2 regions of the Limosilactobacillus secundus genome follow, and region 2 is predicted to be linked to the other one. Evidence: predicted binding sites of a transcription regulator. Region 2 holds the regulator's gene; the other holds the start of a gene.
What was found. Region 2 encodes CtsR, which represses protease genes until heat stress. Its sites were predicted from a motif close to TTGGTCAAAAAAGGTCAAANA; they were not measured.

Region 1: the regulator CtsR is predicted to act here: its motif matches at 1,782-1,802, upstream of LMB57_RS02530 (ATP-dependent Clp protease ATP-binding subunit).

Annotation. Positions count from the first base shown of each region.
Region 1 covers NZ_JAJGUA010000025.1:16,734-24,528, forward strand. The annotation lists gene LMB57_RS02530 (ATP-dependent Clp protease ATP-binding subunit) at 1-1,742, opposite strand, end outside; gene LMB57_RS02535 (hypothetical protein) at 2,022-2,207, shown strand; gene LMB57_RS02540 (phosphocarrier protein HPr) at 2,329-2,595, shown strand; gene ptsP (phosphoenolpyruvate--protein phosphotransferase) at 2,595-4,325, shown strand; gene LMB57_RS02550 (glycosyltransferase family 4 protein) at 4,560-5,777, shown strand; gene LMB57_RS02555 (glycosyltransferase family 4 protein) at 5,780-6,808, shown strand; gene LMB57_RS02560 (lysylphosphatidylglycerol synthase transmembrane domain-containing protein) at 6,808-7,795, shown strand, end outside.
Region 2 covers NZ_JAJGUA010000026.1:89,951-97,745, forward strand. The annotation lists gene rpoB (DNA-directed RNA polymerase subunit beta) at 1-970, opposite strand, end outside; gene LMB57_RS03060 (TetR/AcrR family transcriptional regulator) at 1,198-1,800, opposite strand; gene LMB57_RS03065 (ATP-dependent Clp protease ATP-binding subunit) at 2,086-4,578, opposite strand; gene LMB57_RS03070 (CtsR family transcriptional regulator) at 4,593-5,060, opposite strand; gene adhP (alcohol dehydrogenase AdhP) at 5,234-6,262, opposite strand; gene LMB57_RS03080 (alpha/beta hydrolase) at 6,555-7,514, shown strand; tRNA gene LMB57_RS03085 (tRNA-Pro) at 7,651-7,724, opposite strand; tRNA gene LMB57_RS03090 (tRNA-Arg) at 7,770-7,795, opposite strand, start outside.

The DNA of each region.
Region 1 (7,795 bases), on a different contig from region 2:
ATGATTGTATCCTTGAAGCTAACAGTGCGTCCTTGAGAATCAGTTAAACGACCATCATCCAGAATTTGTAAGAACATGTGCATAACATCTGGATGCGCCTTTTCAACTTCATCAAGTAAGATCAAGCTATAAGGGTGCCGCCGTACTTGTTCAGTCAACTGTCCAGCTTCTTCGTAACCAACATAACCAGGAGCAGCCCCGATTAATTTAGAAGTAGAGGTCTTGTCCATGTATTCAGACATATCGAACCGAATCATGGCATCCTTAGAACCAAACAATTGGAGGGCAAGTTGCTTAGCGGTTTCAGTCTTACCAACCCCGGTAGGACCCACAAAGAGGAAACTACCAATTGGGCGACCAGACTTGTTCAATCCGATTCGATTACGACGAATGGCACGGGCAACCTTATCCACTGCTTGGGTTTGACCAATAACGTGTTCATCAAGCTTCTTATCAAGGTCGCGAAGTTGATTTTCTTCTTGTTTTTGCAGGTCACCAACTGGAATATTTGTCCGTTCTTCAACGATGCTCTGCATATCCTTAACAGTAACGGTTGCAGAATCTTCAGTATGGTTTTCTTCAGCTTCCTTCTTTGCCTTTTCAAGCTTAGCAACCTGATCGCGGTAGAAAGCTGCTTTTTCATAGTCTTGGTTATCAGCTGCTTGTTGCTTGTGTGCTTCAGCTGTGTGGATTTCATTTTCGATTGCGTTTGGATCTACATTTTTAAGTGTTAAGTTCTTCTTTGATCCTGCTTCATCGAGTAAGTCGATAGCTTTATCGGGCAAGTAACGATCTTGAATGTAGCGGTCAGAGAGTTTAGCAGCTGCTACAATTGCGTCATCTGTGTATTTAACGTGATGGTAATCTTGATAACGATTTTTGATCCCGTTTAAGATGCGAATTGTTTCTTCAACTGATGGTTCATCAACTTCAACTGGTTGGAACCGCCGTGCAAGAGCTGCATCCTTTTCGATTTTTCGGTATTCATTAAGGGTAGTAGCACCAACTAATTGGAAGTCACCACGGGCGAGAGCTGGTTTAAGAATATTTCCAGCGTCCATCCCGCCTTCAGCATTTCCCGCACCCATGATTTCGTGGATTTCATCAATAAAGAGAATAATGTTCTTATTCTTGCGAACTTCTTCCATCAATTGTTGCATCCGCTTTTCAAATTGCCCCCGAATTCCAGTACCTTGAACTAAAGAAACAACATCGAGTCGGATAATTTCCTTGTTAGCAAGCTTTTCGGGAACTTGGCCGCTAACGATTGCTTGAGCTAAGCCTTCAACAACGGCAGTCTTACCAACCCCCGCTTCACCAATTAGGACCGGGTTATTCTTAGTCCGGCGGTTTAAAATTTCAATCACTCGTTTAATTTCATTGTCGCGCCCGATGACTGGGTCAATTTTACCTTGGCGGGCAAGATCAGTAAGGTTGATCCCATATTGACCAAGGATTCCCTTTCCATTCCGGCCGCCACCTTGCCGTTGGGATTGGCTGTTCATGTTTTGACCATTAGCACCGGCCGCTTGACTTTGCATATTGTTCATTGCGTTCATGAAGTCTTCGAGGCTTCCAAAACCGAAATTATTCATTCCGTTACCTCCATTCATCATATCTGTTTGTAGATTTTGTAATTTTTGATAACAATTTTGGCAGAGGTCTATTTGAATCCGTTGTCCATTAAAATTCATTTGAAGATGAATCGTAGCTGGATTTTGATGACAGTATTGACATTGCATCTGAATTTAATACCTCCTAAAATAGTTTTATCAAGAAAGCGTTTGACCTTTCTTGACCATTGATTAATATTATACTTACTTTTTATCGCAAAGCAAGCCATAAAACTTAAATATTTTCTTTAAGTAAAGAGTAACCTTTTCCAACATAACTAATTACTTAGAAATGCCGAAAACAGCTCACTTTGATTTTAGCACTCTTTAGCTATGAATGCTAAAATAGAAGGATGATCGGGATTTCGTGTATAATGAGAAGATAGAATTTTATGTTGAGGTGATTGAATGGCAGAAGAAAATTTTGAACAATTATTGGATGATTTGCGAAATAAAAAGATTGATCGTTTTGTAATTACTCCCGAGAATTTTCAGAAATTTCAACCGATTTTTCACTCGTATGCATACCGTTCGCAAATTGAAGGCGAAGCGCAGCGAGGCGGTAAAATTATTTATCAATTAAGAGAGCGATAAATCGCAAGATGTAGCCTTGTATTTAACGCTTACAATTGCTAAAATGTAATTATCGAGGTGTATCAGTGGTAAAGCTACTGATAATAAATTAATTATATCTGCTCGAAGGAGACTGATTAATATGGAAAAACGTGAATTTACAATTACTTCAGAAACTGGTATTCATGCTCGTCCAGCTACTATTTTGGTACAAGCTGCTTCAAAGTTTTCATCTGATATTACTCTTTCATACGAAGGTAAGAGTGTAAACTTGAAGTCAATCATGGGTGTAATGTCCCTTGGTGTTGGTCAAAACGCTAAGGTTACTATTACTGCCAATGGTGACGATGAAAAAGAAGCTTTGGACACCGTTGCTGAAACTATGAAGAAAGAAGGATTGACTGACTAATGTCTATACTACTAACCGGACTTGCTGCTAGTAGTGGTATTACGATTGCTCCGGCACACCTGTTAGTAGAGTCAGATCTATCTATAAAAAAACAGCATACAGCTGATGAGAATCATGAGGTCGCCCGGCTTCATGATTCTTTTGCGTTAAGCAAGGCTGAACTTCAGCATTTGTCTCAGCGTGCCCATGAGTTGCTAGGTCAACGGGCAGTGACGATTATTGATACCCAAATTGCGATTTTAGATGATCCGACTTTACAAAAGAAGATTATTGACCGTATTAATAGCCATCATGATACTGCAGAGTGGGCTGTTAAACGTGTTGAAGATTATTATTTAAGTATTTTTGAACGCAAGAATGATAATGAATATTTATATGCGCGGGCAACCGCCTTGCGTGATGTGACCAAACGAGTCTTGAGTCACCTATTGAATGTTTCTTTACCAGACCCAGGAATTTTAGACCACCGCGCGATCTTTGTTGCTAATAATATTACACCTACTGATACTGCCCAGTTTGATAAGCGATATGTTGCAGGGATTGTTACAACTAATGGTGGACGCACTTCTCACTTTACAATTATGAGTAAGACGCTTTCGTTACCAGCTGTCGTTGGCGTCAAGAATGCTACTACGATTATTCATGATGGCGACTTGCTGATTGTTGATGGGATTCATGGCAAAGTGATTGTTAATCCAACGAATGAAGAGGTTGAGCATTATCGTTTGTTAGCTGGTAAATTTATCCAGGAGCAGCAAAAGTGGGGTGCGTTAAAAGATAAGCAAACTGTGAGTGCTGATGGACGTCGATTTGAAGTGGGGGCTAATGTCGGAACATTTGCTGACGTTATTGATGCTCAAGAGGATGGCGCCGAGGGGATTGGCCTTTTAAGAACAGAATTTCTCTATATGAGCAAGGATGAATTGCCAACTGAAGAGCAGCAATTTAATGCTTATAAAAGATTTGTTTCGGTAATGAACGGACAACGGGTAGTCGCGCGAACGCTTGATATTGGCGGCGATAAAAAGCTGGGGATGGTTGCTCTTCCTCATGAGGACAATCCTTACTTAGGTTTTCGTGCTATTCGGATTGGGTTGGCACGCCCGGAAATATTACGTCCCCAGTTGCGCGCCCTTCTTCGTGCATCTGTTTATGGGCGGTTAGCCATTATGTTTCCGATGATTGCAACAATTGAAGAGTTTCAAGCGGCGCGCGCAATTCTTGACGATGAAAAAGAAAAGCTTGAGCAAGCAGGTATTCAAGTTGCTAAAAACATTGAAGTCGGCATGATGTTAGAGATTCCGGCAGTTGCGGTTATGGCTGAACATTTTGCAAAGTATGTTGATTTTTTTAGCATTGGCAGTAATGATCTTGTTCAGTATCTATTCGCTGTTGATCGCGGAAATCAGCAAGTAGCATACCTATATCAAGAACTTCATCCGGCGGTTTTACGGATGGTGCGGCAAGTGATTGAAGCTGCGCATGCTGAAGGTAAGTGGGTCGGAATGTGTGGAGAGATGGCTAATAATCCTTATGCGGTTCCTCTATTAATGGCAATGGGGCTTGATGAATTTTCAATGAGCAGTAGTCAGATTTTACGTGTTCGTTCTTTAATTAACCAGTTGAACACGCGCAAATTACAACCATTAGTTCACCGAGCGATTCATGCTGAAACTGCCGCAGCGGTCCAAAAATTAGTGGAAAAGTATGTTCCGCAGGTAAAACTTTAATAAATGAATATAACTTTCTTGATTATTTACTACGTCAAGAGGGTTATTTTTTATTCTCACTATTAAAAGATTTTGTAAAGAAATCTTAATCAGGCTTCCCGAGTCTTGTTACTATTAGGAGGAAGATTTAGAATATTCTTAAATCTGTTTTGCGGTTCAGTGAATGCTTTAGTATAATAGCAGTTATGACTAATTATTATCTAGAAAACTTATGATGAAAAAGGAGCAGTTAGGTTGAATATTGGTATTTTTACAGATACATATTTCCCTCAGGTGAGTGGCGTGGCGACTTCGATTAAGACGCTTCGTGATGAATTGATTGCTCAGGGACATCATGTATATATTTTTACGACAACTGATCCTAAGGCTAAACATGATGATGTTGAAAATGGGATATACCGCTTTGCAAGCATTCCTTTTGTTTCGTTTTCTGATCGTCGAATTGCGGTGCGTGGCGTATTTCGAGCCATTAAGCTTGCTAAAAAGTTCCAATTAGATATAGTTCATAATCAAACTGAATTTGCGCTTGGAGTTATGGGAAAGACAGTTGCCAAGCATTTGCATATTCCCTGTCTCCATACTTACCATACGATGTATCAGGATTATCTCCACTATATTGCGAATGGGCATATTCTTAAGCCGAATGATGTTGCTCGGCTTGCGCATCTTTATTTAAAAAATATTTCTGGAATTATTGCTCCAAGCGACCGTGTTTTGGATACTTTAACCAGTTATCATGTTGAATCGCCAATTCGTGTTATTCCGACTGGGATTAATTTACGGGTATATAGTAAACGAGATTCAGCAGAAGAAATTGCTAATTTAAGGGCAACGTTAGGCTATCGTGAAGAGACACCAGTTTTGCTTTCTCTTAGTCGCTTAGCGTATGAAAAGAATATCCACTCATTGATAGAAGCAATGCCAGATATTCTTGCAAAAAAGCCTAATGCACAATTGCTTATCGTTGGGGATGGGCCTGCAAAACATACTCTGGAGCGTCAGGTTCGTGAAATGCAGCTTAATGACAATATTAGTTTTGCTGGTGAGATATCAAATGATGAAGTTTACCATTATTACCAAATGGCAGATGTTTTTGTTTCCGCCTCCGATTCTGAATCACAAGGATTGACTTATGATGAAGCCCTTGCCTCAGATTTGCCAATTGTGGTTATGCGTAGTGAATATACTGACCAATTGATTGACGATTCAGCGATTGGCATTAGTTTTCAAAAGCGGGCTGACTTGGTTAATGGTGTCCTGTTTTACCTTAACCAACCAAAAAACTCAGAATCAAGGGAGAGACGGCAACAGAAGCTACATGAAATTTCAGCAGAAGTCTTTGTTGAAAAGGTTGTTAAGTTCTACCAAGATTGTCAAAACGATATGGCCGTCCATGATGAACTTAATCAAGCTGAAAAATCGCATCGTCTTTTTCACCGCCCAAGGAGCTAATGATGATTAAAATAACAATGTTTTCATCTGCAGATAAGGTTGCGGGACAAGGAGTAGGAAGCGCCTATCTTGAATTAATTAACTTGTTGCGCAACCAGTGCAGTGACAAATTTGAAATTGAAATCAACCGTTATGGGAAGAGTCAGATCAGTCATTATCACACAATCGACCCTCTTTTTTACCTGTCAACTTTTTCAAAAAAGCGGGGCCGAAAGATTGGCTATGTGCATTTTCTTCCTGAGACGTTAGAAGGAAGCCTGACAATCCCGCAACCGTTTCGCGGGCTTTTTTATCATTATATTATTGCCTTTTATAAACGAATGGATCAGTTAGTAGTTGTGAATCCATCTTTTATCAAGCAGTTAGTAGCATATGGGATTCCTGAAAAAAAGATTACCTATATCCCTAACTTTGTTGATAACGATCGTTTCCATCCATATTCAGCTGTTAACCGGAGTGCTCTTCGAAAAAAATATGGGATTGCTGCCGATAAGTTTGTGGTATTAGGAAGCGGCCAGGTTCAAGAACGAAAAGGGGTCCCCGACTTTATTCGCCTTGCTCGACAAAATCCAGACGTTGAGTTTTTTTGGGCTGGCGGATTTTCTTTTGGTCGTTTAACAGATGGCTATAGTGAATTAAAAAAGGTAGTAGATAATCCACCAGCTAATTTACATTTTACAGGAATTGTTTCGCGGGATAAGATTGCTGAGCTGAATAATCTTGCCGACCTATTTCTTTTACCTTCATATAATGAACTATTTCCAATGTCTGTCTTGGAGGCCTTTAGTTGTGGGATACCAGTAATGTTGCGCGATCTTGACCTTTATCATTCTATTATTGAAGGGGATTACGAGCCAGCTAAAGATGTCAATGAGATGCAAATGAAGTTGACATTATTACGCAATGATCCTGCACGACTGGCACATTGGCAAACTCAAGCCCAGCGAGCTGCTAAGGAGTACTCAAAAGAACATTTAGCAGCTGTTTGGACTAAGTTTTATCAGGAGCAAGCGCGAAAGGGGGAGGCTTAGTGAGCAGGCGCAATTGGTTAGTGTTAAGCATAATGCTAATTATTGGAATTGGAATTCTCGGCTACTCATTACGTAACTCAAACATCCACCTATTGTTACAAGATGTTTCTGCCATTAATTGGGGATGGATGCTCGTTGCACTTGGCTGTATTTGTTTATATTTAGGCTTAGAAGCGGTTGTCGTAAAGATTTTTATGAATGATCGTCACGATGGTTTTACCTGGAAGGATGCATTACGATTACCATTAATTGAACAACTATTTAATGGAATTACTCCATTCTCAACAGGGGGACAACCAGCGCAATTAGTGGCAATGATTCAATCAGGTGTTGATGGGGGATTAGCAAGTTCAGTTCTATTAATGAAGTTTGTTGTATTTCAGGCAATGATTGTTGTTAACTTCTTAATTAGTTTGTTAATTGGCTTTCATTTTATTGCGGAGAAACTCCATGCTCTTTCCTTACTGGTGATATTTGGCTTTTTAATTCACTTAGCAGTAATTGTCGGCTTGCTAATGGTGATGTACTGGTATAGTTTTACTAAAAAACTAATGAATCTCGTTATCAAACCAGCTGCCATTTTTATGAAGGCCGATCGATATGAGCACATGAAAGTTGTCTTAAATGAAAAAGTGGATACTTTTTATCAAGAGAGTCTCCGAATGAAGCAAGATTATAAGAAGTTGCTTAAGGTTTGCTTAGTAACTATTTTTCAATTATTCTTTTACTATGCAATCCCATATTTTATTATGCTTGCGCTTGGAATTGACCATGTTAATTTTGTGATGGTGCTCAGCTTGCACGTTTTAATTTTTATGATTATTTCGCTTTTCCCAATTCCAGGAGGGGCAGGGGGAGCTGAATATAGTTTTTCCGTTCTCTTTGCAAGTTTTATTCACTCAAATACAAAATTGGTTTTAGCAATGATCTTATGGCGACTCCTTACATATTACTTCGGAATGTTCGCCGGAATTGTAGCTGTATTTG
Region 2 (7,795 bases):
GCAATTCCTTAGTTACCGTATCACCCTTTTGTGCTAATACTTCACCAGTATCAGGATCGGCTAAAGTTTCAGCTAAAGTTTGTCCAAGTAAACGGTACTTAAGCATTAACTTCTTATTCGTCTTGTAACGACCAACTGGTGCCATATCATAACGCTTTGGATCAAAGAAACGAGCTGTTAATAAGCTCCGTGCTGAATCAGCAGTCTTTGGTTCACCAGGACGAAGCCGTTCATAAATATCCTTTAAAGCCTCTTCAACTCGAGAATCTTCAGCATTTTTGTGAACATCTTTATCCAAGGTTAATGATAATGTCTCACTATCGCCACCGAACATGTCAATAATTTCATCGTCAGAACCAAAGCCCAATGCACGAATTAATTCAGTCATCGGCAACTTACGAGTCCGGTCGATTCGAACATATGAAACATTCTTAGCATCAGTTTCGTATTCTAACCATGCACCACGGTTTGGAATAAAGGTAGCACCGTAGTTTGGCCGACCATTTTTATCATTTTCTTCACTATAGTAGACCCCTGGTGAACGAACTAATTGTGAAACAATAACCCGTTCGGCACCATTAATAATGAATGTACCTTGGTCAGTCATTAATGGGAAGTCACCAAAGAATACATCTTGAGACTTAATCTCACCAGTTTCATGGTTAGTTAACCGTAACGTAACATGAAGTGGTGCTGAGTAATTAGCATCGTGTTCACGAGCTTCGTCAACAGTATACTTAGGTTCTAAAAGTTGATAGTCAACGAATTCCAAAGAAAGCTTTCCTTGAAAATCATCAATTGGCATAATATCATCAAACATTTCCCGCAAACCTTTTTCCATGAACCAATTGTAAGAATCGGTTTGGATTTCAATAAGGTTTGGCAATTCGAGAACTTCTTTAATTCGCGAGTAGCTACGACGGGTACGGTGTTTACCGTATTTAACTAAATGTCCAGCCAAACTGTTCACCTCTCTAATTTATTCCGCGAGCTCATTTAAATATTACAATTTGATTACAATTTGCCCAAAATACAACTTTTGGGCAAAAAAAATCCAAAAACAGTTTAACGACTGTCTTTGGCTTTTATGCAGAATCTGATGGACAATAGATCACCAGGTTCAAATGAACTCACAATTATATACTATTAAAGTATACAAGTTCTATTAGATTTTGTCAACAATTATTTTTATATTTTTTAATTTTTTCCGCCCCAATTTGATAAACCGTTAATAATGCAATCTAGGATTAATTGGTCACGTTGTTCTGGGGTAATTGAATGACCACCAATTAATTGAGAAGTACCAAAAATTGGAGTTAATCCTGCAATAAATAATTCAGCAGCTTCTTTAGGAAGAATATCAGGCCGTAACCCTACATCTGGTTGACGGAAAAATGCTGCAATCGGTTCTAGATAATCCATTGTAAAAATCATATTAAGTTTTTGCTGTGCACTTTTCGATAATAAGCGCATTGCCTGATTGTATTGGTCGTAAATACTTAATGGATGATGTTTTTTTAATGCCTTGGTGATTTGCCATAATTGTTCATTCGGTGACAAATCATGTTTACGCATTACTTTATTAATATCTTGGCGAACTTTTCCACATAAATTAGTCATTACATCCAGATATAAAACCTCTTTATCGCTGAAGTGGTGGTATAAAGCCGGTTGTGTAATTCCAATCTGTTTGGCAATATCCCGTGTTGAAGTTTCACCAAATCCCTTTTGTAAAAATAACTTTGTAGCGGTTTTTAAGATTGCTTGTCTTGTCTTTTCTAATTGTTCCGCTCGCTTCATTTATTGTTCATCCCCTATTTTTAATCATTAATTATCTGATAAACACATTATAAGACTATAACTTATCTTTTGACAACCGTTTTAGAAAAATAATCATCAAATGCGATAAATGAATGCAATTCGGTAGCCTTCTCTTCTATTATCATTAGAGAACAAAAGTTACAATTATAACGTTTTTTAAACTACATAAAACTTAAATGTTCATTTTGTGTATTTTAGATTTAATGAAGCTAGAATACAAAACGGTAAATTACTCTGCACTTTCAGAATAATTTACCGTTCTTTTTACCTATTCAATTTTAATTCAACAGCTTTATCTTCATCCGGCTTTTTCACTTTAAAAGTAATTTTACCTTGACGCGCACCTACTGTTACGTCATCCCCAACATTGATTTCACCACTAAGTAGTCCAGTACTCAAATCATCTTCAATATGATCTTGTAAAGCACGACGAAGCGGACGAGCTCCATAAGCAGGATTGTAACCAAGTTTTGCGATTACATCAATTGCAGCAGGCGTAACTTTCAAGTTAATGCCTTGCTCACTTACCCGTTTATTTAAATCATTAACCATGAGTTTAACGATTTGATGAAGTTCGTTCTTTTGTAATGCATGGAAGATAATCGTTTCATCAATCCGATTAAGAAATTCTGGGCGGAAGTATAACCTCATTTGTTGCTTAATCGCCGCTGCCATCGCATTATAGTCTTGTGACATATCTTTGGCCCCAAAACCAACTTCTTTTTCATCCTGAAGCTGAGTTGCTCCAAGGTTAGAAGTCATAATAATAATGGTATTTCTAAAATCAACGCGTCGACCTTTTGCATCAGTTAAGTAACCATCATCTAAAACTTGAAGTAATAAATTAAATACATCGGGATGTGCCTTTTCAGCTTCATCTAATAAGACAACTGAATATGGATGTTGCCGTACTTTTTCAGTTAATTGGCCACCCTCGTCATAACCGACATATCCTGGAGCAGCACCAATCAAGCGACTAGTACTATATTTTTCCATGTATTCTGACATATCGATCCGAATCATATTATCTTCCGAGCCAAACATTGCAGCAGCTAATGCCTTGGCAAGCTCTGTTTTTCCTACCCCAGTTGGTCCTAAAAACATAAAAGAACCAATTGGCCGACTAGGATCCTTAAGACCGCTTCGTGCACGACGAATTGCTTTAGCGACTACGGTAACTGCTTCATCCTGACCAATTACTCGTTGATGAAGAACCTTTTCCAAGTTAACCAGTCGTTCACTCTCACTCTTCTTCAATTGAGTTAAAGGAACCCCTGTCCATTCAGCAACAACTTGCGCAATGTTTTCACCAGTTACTTTCAATTTATAGTTATGAGATTCCTTTTGTTGAGTGCGTTGCTTTTTGCGGTCAATCTTATCTTTTAGTGCTAATTCTTGTTGACGAAGAGTAGCTGCACGATCAAAGTCTTGATTATCAATTGCTTCTTCTTTTTGGGTTCTCAAATCTTCTAACTGACTTTCTAATGAAGGCTGATGATTTTTCTTATCTTCAGCATCAATTCGAACCATAGCTGCCGATTCATCAATAAGGTCAATTGCTTTATCCGGCAAGAACCGATCCGAAATATAACGATCTGACAATTTAACTGCTTCTTCTAGCGCTTCATCGGTAATCTTAGCATGATGGTGCTCCTCATACTTTGGTCGCAGTCCTCGCAGGATTTGTAGAGTTTGGTCAGTAGTCGGCTCATCAACTTGAACAGTGGCAAAGCGTCGTTCAAGTGCCGCATCCGATTCTATATATTTCTGATATTCATCAAGCGTAGTAGCACCAATTGTTTGCAACTCGCCTCGTGCCAAGGCAGGTTTCAAAATATTGGATGCATCAATTGCACCTTCAGCGCCACCAGCACCAATTAAGGTATGGAGTTCATCAATAAAAAGAATCACATGCCCGTCATTTTGAATTTCATCAATTACTTTTTTAAGACGATCTTCAAATTCTCCTCGATACTTGGTACCTGCAACTAATGATCCCATATCAAGCATCATCAAACGTTTATTAGCCAATTCAGCTGGAACCTTACCATCAACCATCCGCTGAGCAAGTCCTTCAGCAATCGCCGTTTTCCCTACCCCCGGTTCTCCAATCAAAACAGGGTTATTCTTGGTACGGCGACTGAGAATTTGTTCCACACGTTTAACTTCCTTATTTCGACCAATTACAGGATCAAGCTGGCCGTTCCGAGCAAGTGCTGTCATATCACGAGCTAGTTTATCTAATGTTGGTGTACCAGTTTGCTGGGGCCGTCGACGAGATGATTGACGATTAGAATTGCGTTGCTGACTATCAGCAATCCCCAACCGACGTAAGATTACTTTTCTCATCTGCCGCGGAACAACATCTAAACTATACAAGATTCGTGAAGATAGGACACTTTCATCCGCAATTAATGCTAATAACAAGTGTTCAGTGCCAATTTTTAATGCATGCATTTGTTGAGCTTCTCGCCCAGCTAATGATAATACCTGCTTTGCTTTTGGTGAATATGGAAGATAATCTGAAGCTCCCAGATTTTCCAGCGTTCCATAGCCAATCAAGCGTTCAATTTCTTCACGAATATCATCGCTTGTAATAGAAAATTGTTCAAATATTTTGTTAGCAATCCCATCTTTATCCATTGAGAGGGCAAGCAAAAGGTGTTCAGTCCCTACTGCTTGGTGTTTAAAGTATTTCGCTTGTTCTTGTGCAATTGCTAGAACATGCTTTGCACTTGGCGTGAACATATTATCCATGTACAATCCCCCTTTTAACTTTCATAGCGAAGTCGATTCAAGAATGATACTAATATACGAGCGCGAAGTTGATCTTCAATCTTACTATCATTAACTGCTAGCGCTTGTTTAGATAATGCAACAAGCATAAGGTCTCCTTCACGCCTCGTAATCACGTCTTCTTCATATAACGTTCGAACAATATCAAAAGCATCACGTTCACGAACCGAGTCGCCAATTGCTTGAATAAGTGAGTTTAGCACGTTTACATCATCAAGTAAATTAACTCGCTCGATTCGAATGTATCCGCCGCCTCCACGCTTACTCTTTACTAAATAACCATTTTGAATGGTAAACCTAGTCTTAATAACATAATTAATTTGTGACGGTACCACATCAAACTGGTTGGCAATCTCAGAACGACGAATTTCGACCTGAGCTGAGTCACCAAGTATTTCTTTTAAGTATGCTTCGATAATATCTGAAATACTTTTATTTTCCATTATATCACCTCGGCTCTTTTGACTAATCTTGACCATTATTTTAACACACTTTTAGAGTCGGCGCCTACCTGTATGACCATTCAGTTACACATTTAAGAAAATAATAAAGACTAGTGAAGCATTCAAGTGCAACACTAGTCTTTTAGAGAATTAAATATGAACTACTTTTTTAATTAATCGTTATCGTTGTGAACAAAATCAACAACATTCCGACCAACAACCTTGTTATCCTTAAGTTCTTGGATCATATCATTAATTTCGCTTAACTTACGAGTCTTAACAATTGGGTGAACCTTACCTTCGGCACCAAATTGGAAACATTCAGCTAAGTCTTGACGGGTACCAACTAGTGAACCAGCAACAATGATACCATCAAGAACCGTCTTAGCAATGTTAAGCTTCATGTCACCTTGTGGAAGAGCAACAGCAACAAGTTTACCATCTGGGCGAAGTGAATCAACCGCTTGGTCAAATGCTGATGCAGAAACAGCTGTTACTACAGCAGCATTAACACCGCCAACCTTTTCTTGAATTTGCTTATCAACATCACCGTCATGACGGTTAATTAAAATTTCAGCACCATTCTTCTTAGCAGCTTCAAGCTTATCAGGATTACCATCAACGGCGATAACATGAGCACCAAATACGTTGTGAGCAAATTGAATTCCCAAGTTACCTAAACCACCGGCACCAACGATTGATACCCATTGACCTGGTTTGATGTCAGCAACCTTTAATGCTTTGTACATCGTAACACCAGCACAAGTTAATGAAGTAGCTTCAACAGGATCAAGACCTTCTGGAACCTTAACAGCGTAATCAGCTGGCACGATACATTGCTCAGCCATTGCACCGTCAGCAGTGTAACCTGCATTAAGAACGTTACGACAAAGAGTTTCACGACCTGTTAAACAATATTCACAGTGTCCACACCCCTTGAAGAACCATGCAATTGATACACGATCGCCAACTTTTAAGGAAGTAACTCCAGGGGCAACTTTAGATACACGGCCAACCCCTTCATGACCGATAATACGACCTGGCTTCTTACCAAAGTCTCCAGCAGCAACGTGTAAATCAGTGTGACAAAGGCCACAATATTCCATGTCAACTAAAGCTTCACCGGGCTTCAAATCCCGCAGTTGAACATCTTTAACAGTAACAAAACCGTCTACTGGATCATTAATAACAGCAGCTTTCATAAGGTAAGATCTCCTTTATTAATAAACAAATTACTTTTTACAATGCTTATAGTACCATAACTCCTAGACAAATTTAAAGTGAAATTTTGCACATTTGTCAAAATGAATAATTTTCTTTTCTATTTAAAATATTGATATAACAATGACAAAACTCAGTAAATCAATTTAATTCATATTGTATAGTAAATCACTTACTAATTATCTCTAAAACTTTATCGTTATAACTTTAGACGTTCCCTATTAATAATGAATGTTATAATTTAATCAATTAGATAAAGGAGTGAGTATAATAATGTCTTATGGATATATCACCAAACTAAGCGAAAATGTAGAACGGCAACATGTTCGTTACAATAATCGTTATGGAATGGCAATTGCTGCTGATGTCTATACCCCTAAGGATCTAGAAGAAGACAAATTGTTACCTGCCATCATAATCGGGGCACCGTATGGAAGCACAAAAGAACAGGCAGCCGCAATTTATGCAAATACGTTTGCTCAATTAGGTTTTGTTACCCTCGCATTTGATCAAGTGTACATGGGCGAGTCAGCCGGCGAACCTCGTCATGTTGCTTCTCCAGATTTGTATGCAGAATCCTTCAGTGCCGCAGTTGACTATTTAGGCACAAAAGCAAAACATGTCAATCGTGATCAAATTAGTGTTATCGGTATCAGTGGGGGAGCTGGGTTTGCTCTTAGTGCTGCAGCTGTTGATACACGAATTAAATCTGTTGTGACAATTTCAATGTATGATATGACAGATATTCGTGAAATGGCTAATCTTGCTCCTGAACAATTATTCCAACTTAAAGATCAATTATCAAAACAACGGTGGGATGATTTTGAAGATGGACAACCTGACTATCATCCATCCTTCCCAGAAGAACCATATGATAGTATTGACGATTTGCCAAATCATGATGAATTAACAAACGAGTGGCTTCGTTTTTATGCTCTTAAGCGCGGTTTCCATCCAAATGCACGTGGAACCGCAACAACTACTTCTAATTTAGCCATGCTTGAATTTTCTGCCTTAGACTATATTAAAGAAATTTCACCACGACCAATCCTATTTATTTATGGAGACAAAGCTCACTCCCGATCTTATTCCGAACGAGCTTATTACCTTGCTAACCAACCAAAGCAACGATTGATCGTAGAAGACTGTGAGCATATTGATCTTTATGATAAGATGGAGAAAATTCCAGTAGATCAAATTTCGAAGTTTATAAAAGATAGTTTCAATGCATAATCAAATGACAGAATGCCAATCAGCATCTCAATTATAGAATGCTGATTGGCATTTTATTTTTAATATTTTCGGAAGTTAATAGTAAAAGACTGCTATCACTTCTATGTATAGGAGTGATAACAGTCTTTTTAACTTATCGGAATTACAAGATTTGAACTTGCGACCTCTGCGTCCCGAACGCAGCGCTCTACCAAGCTGAGCTAAATTCCGAAAAAATAAGCGTAACAGTTAAACTGTCACGCTTACTATAATTAGTGCACCCAGAAGGAGTCGAACCTTCA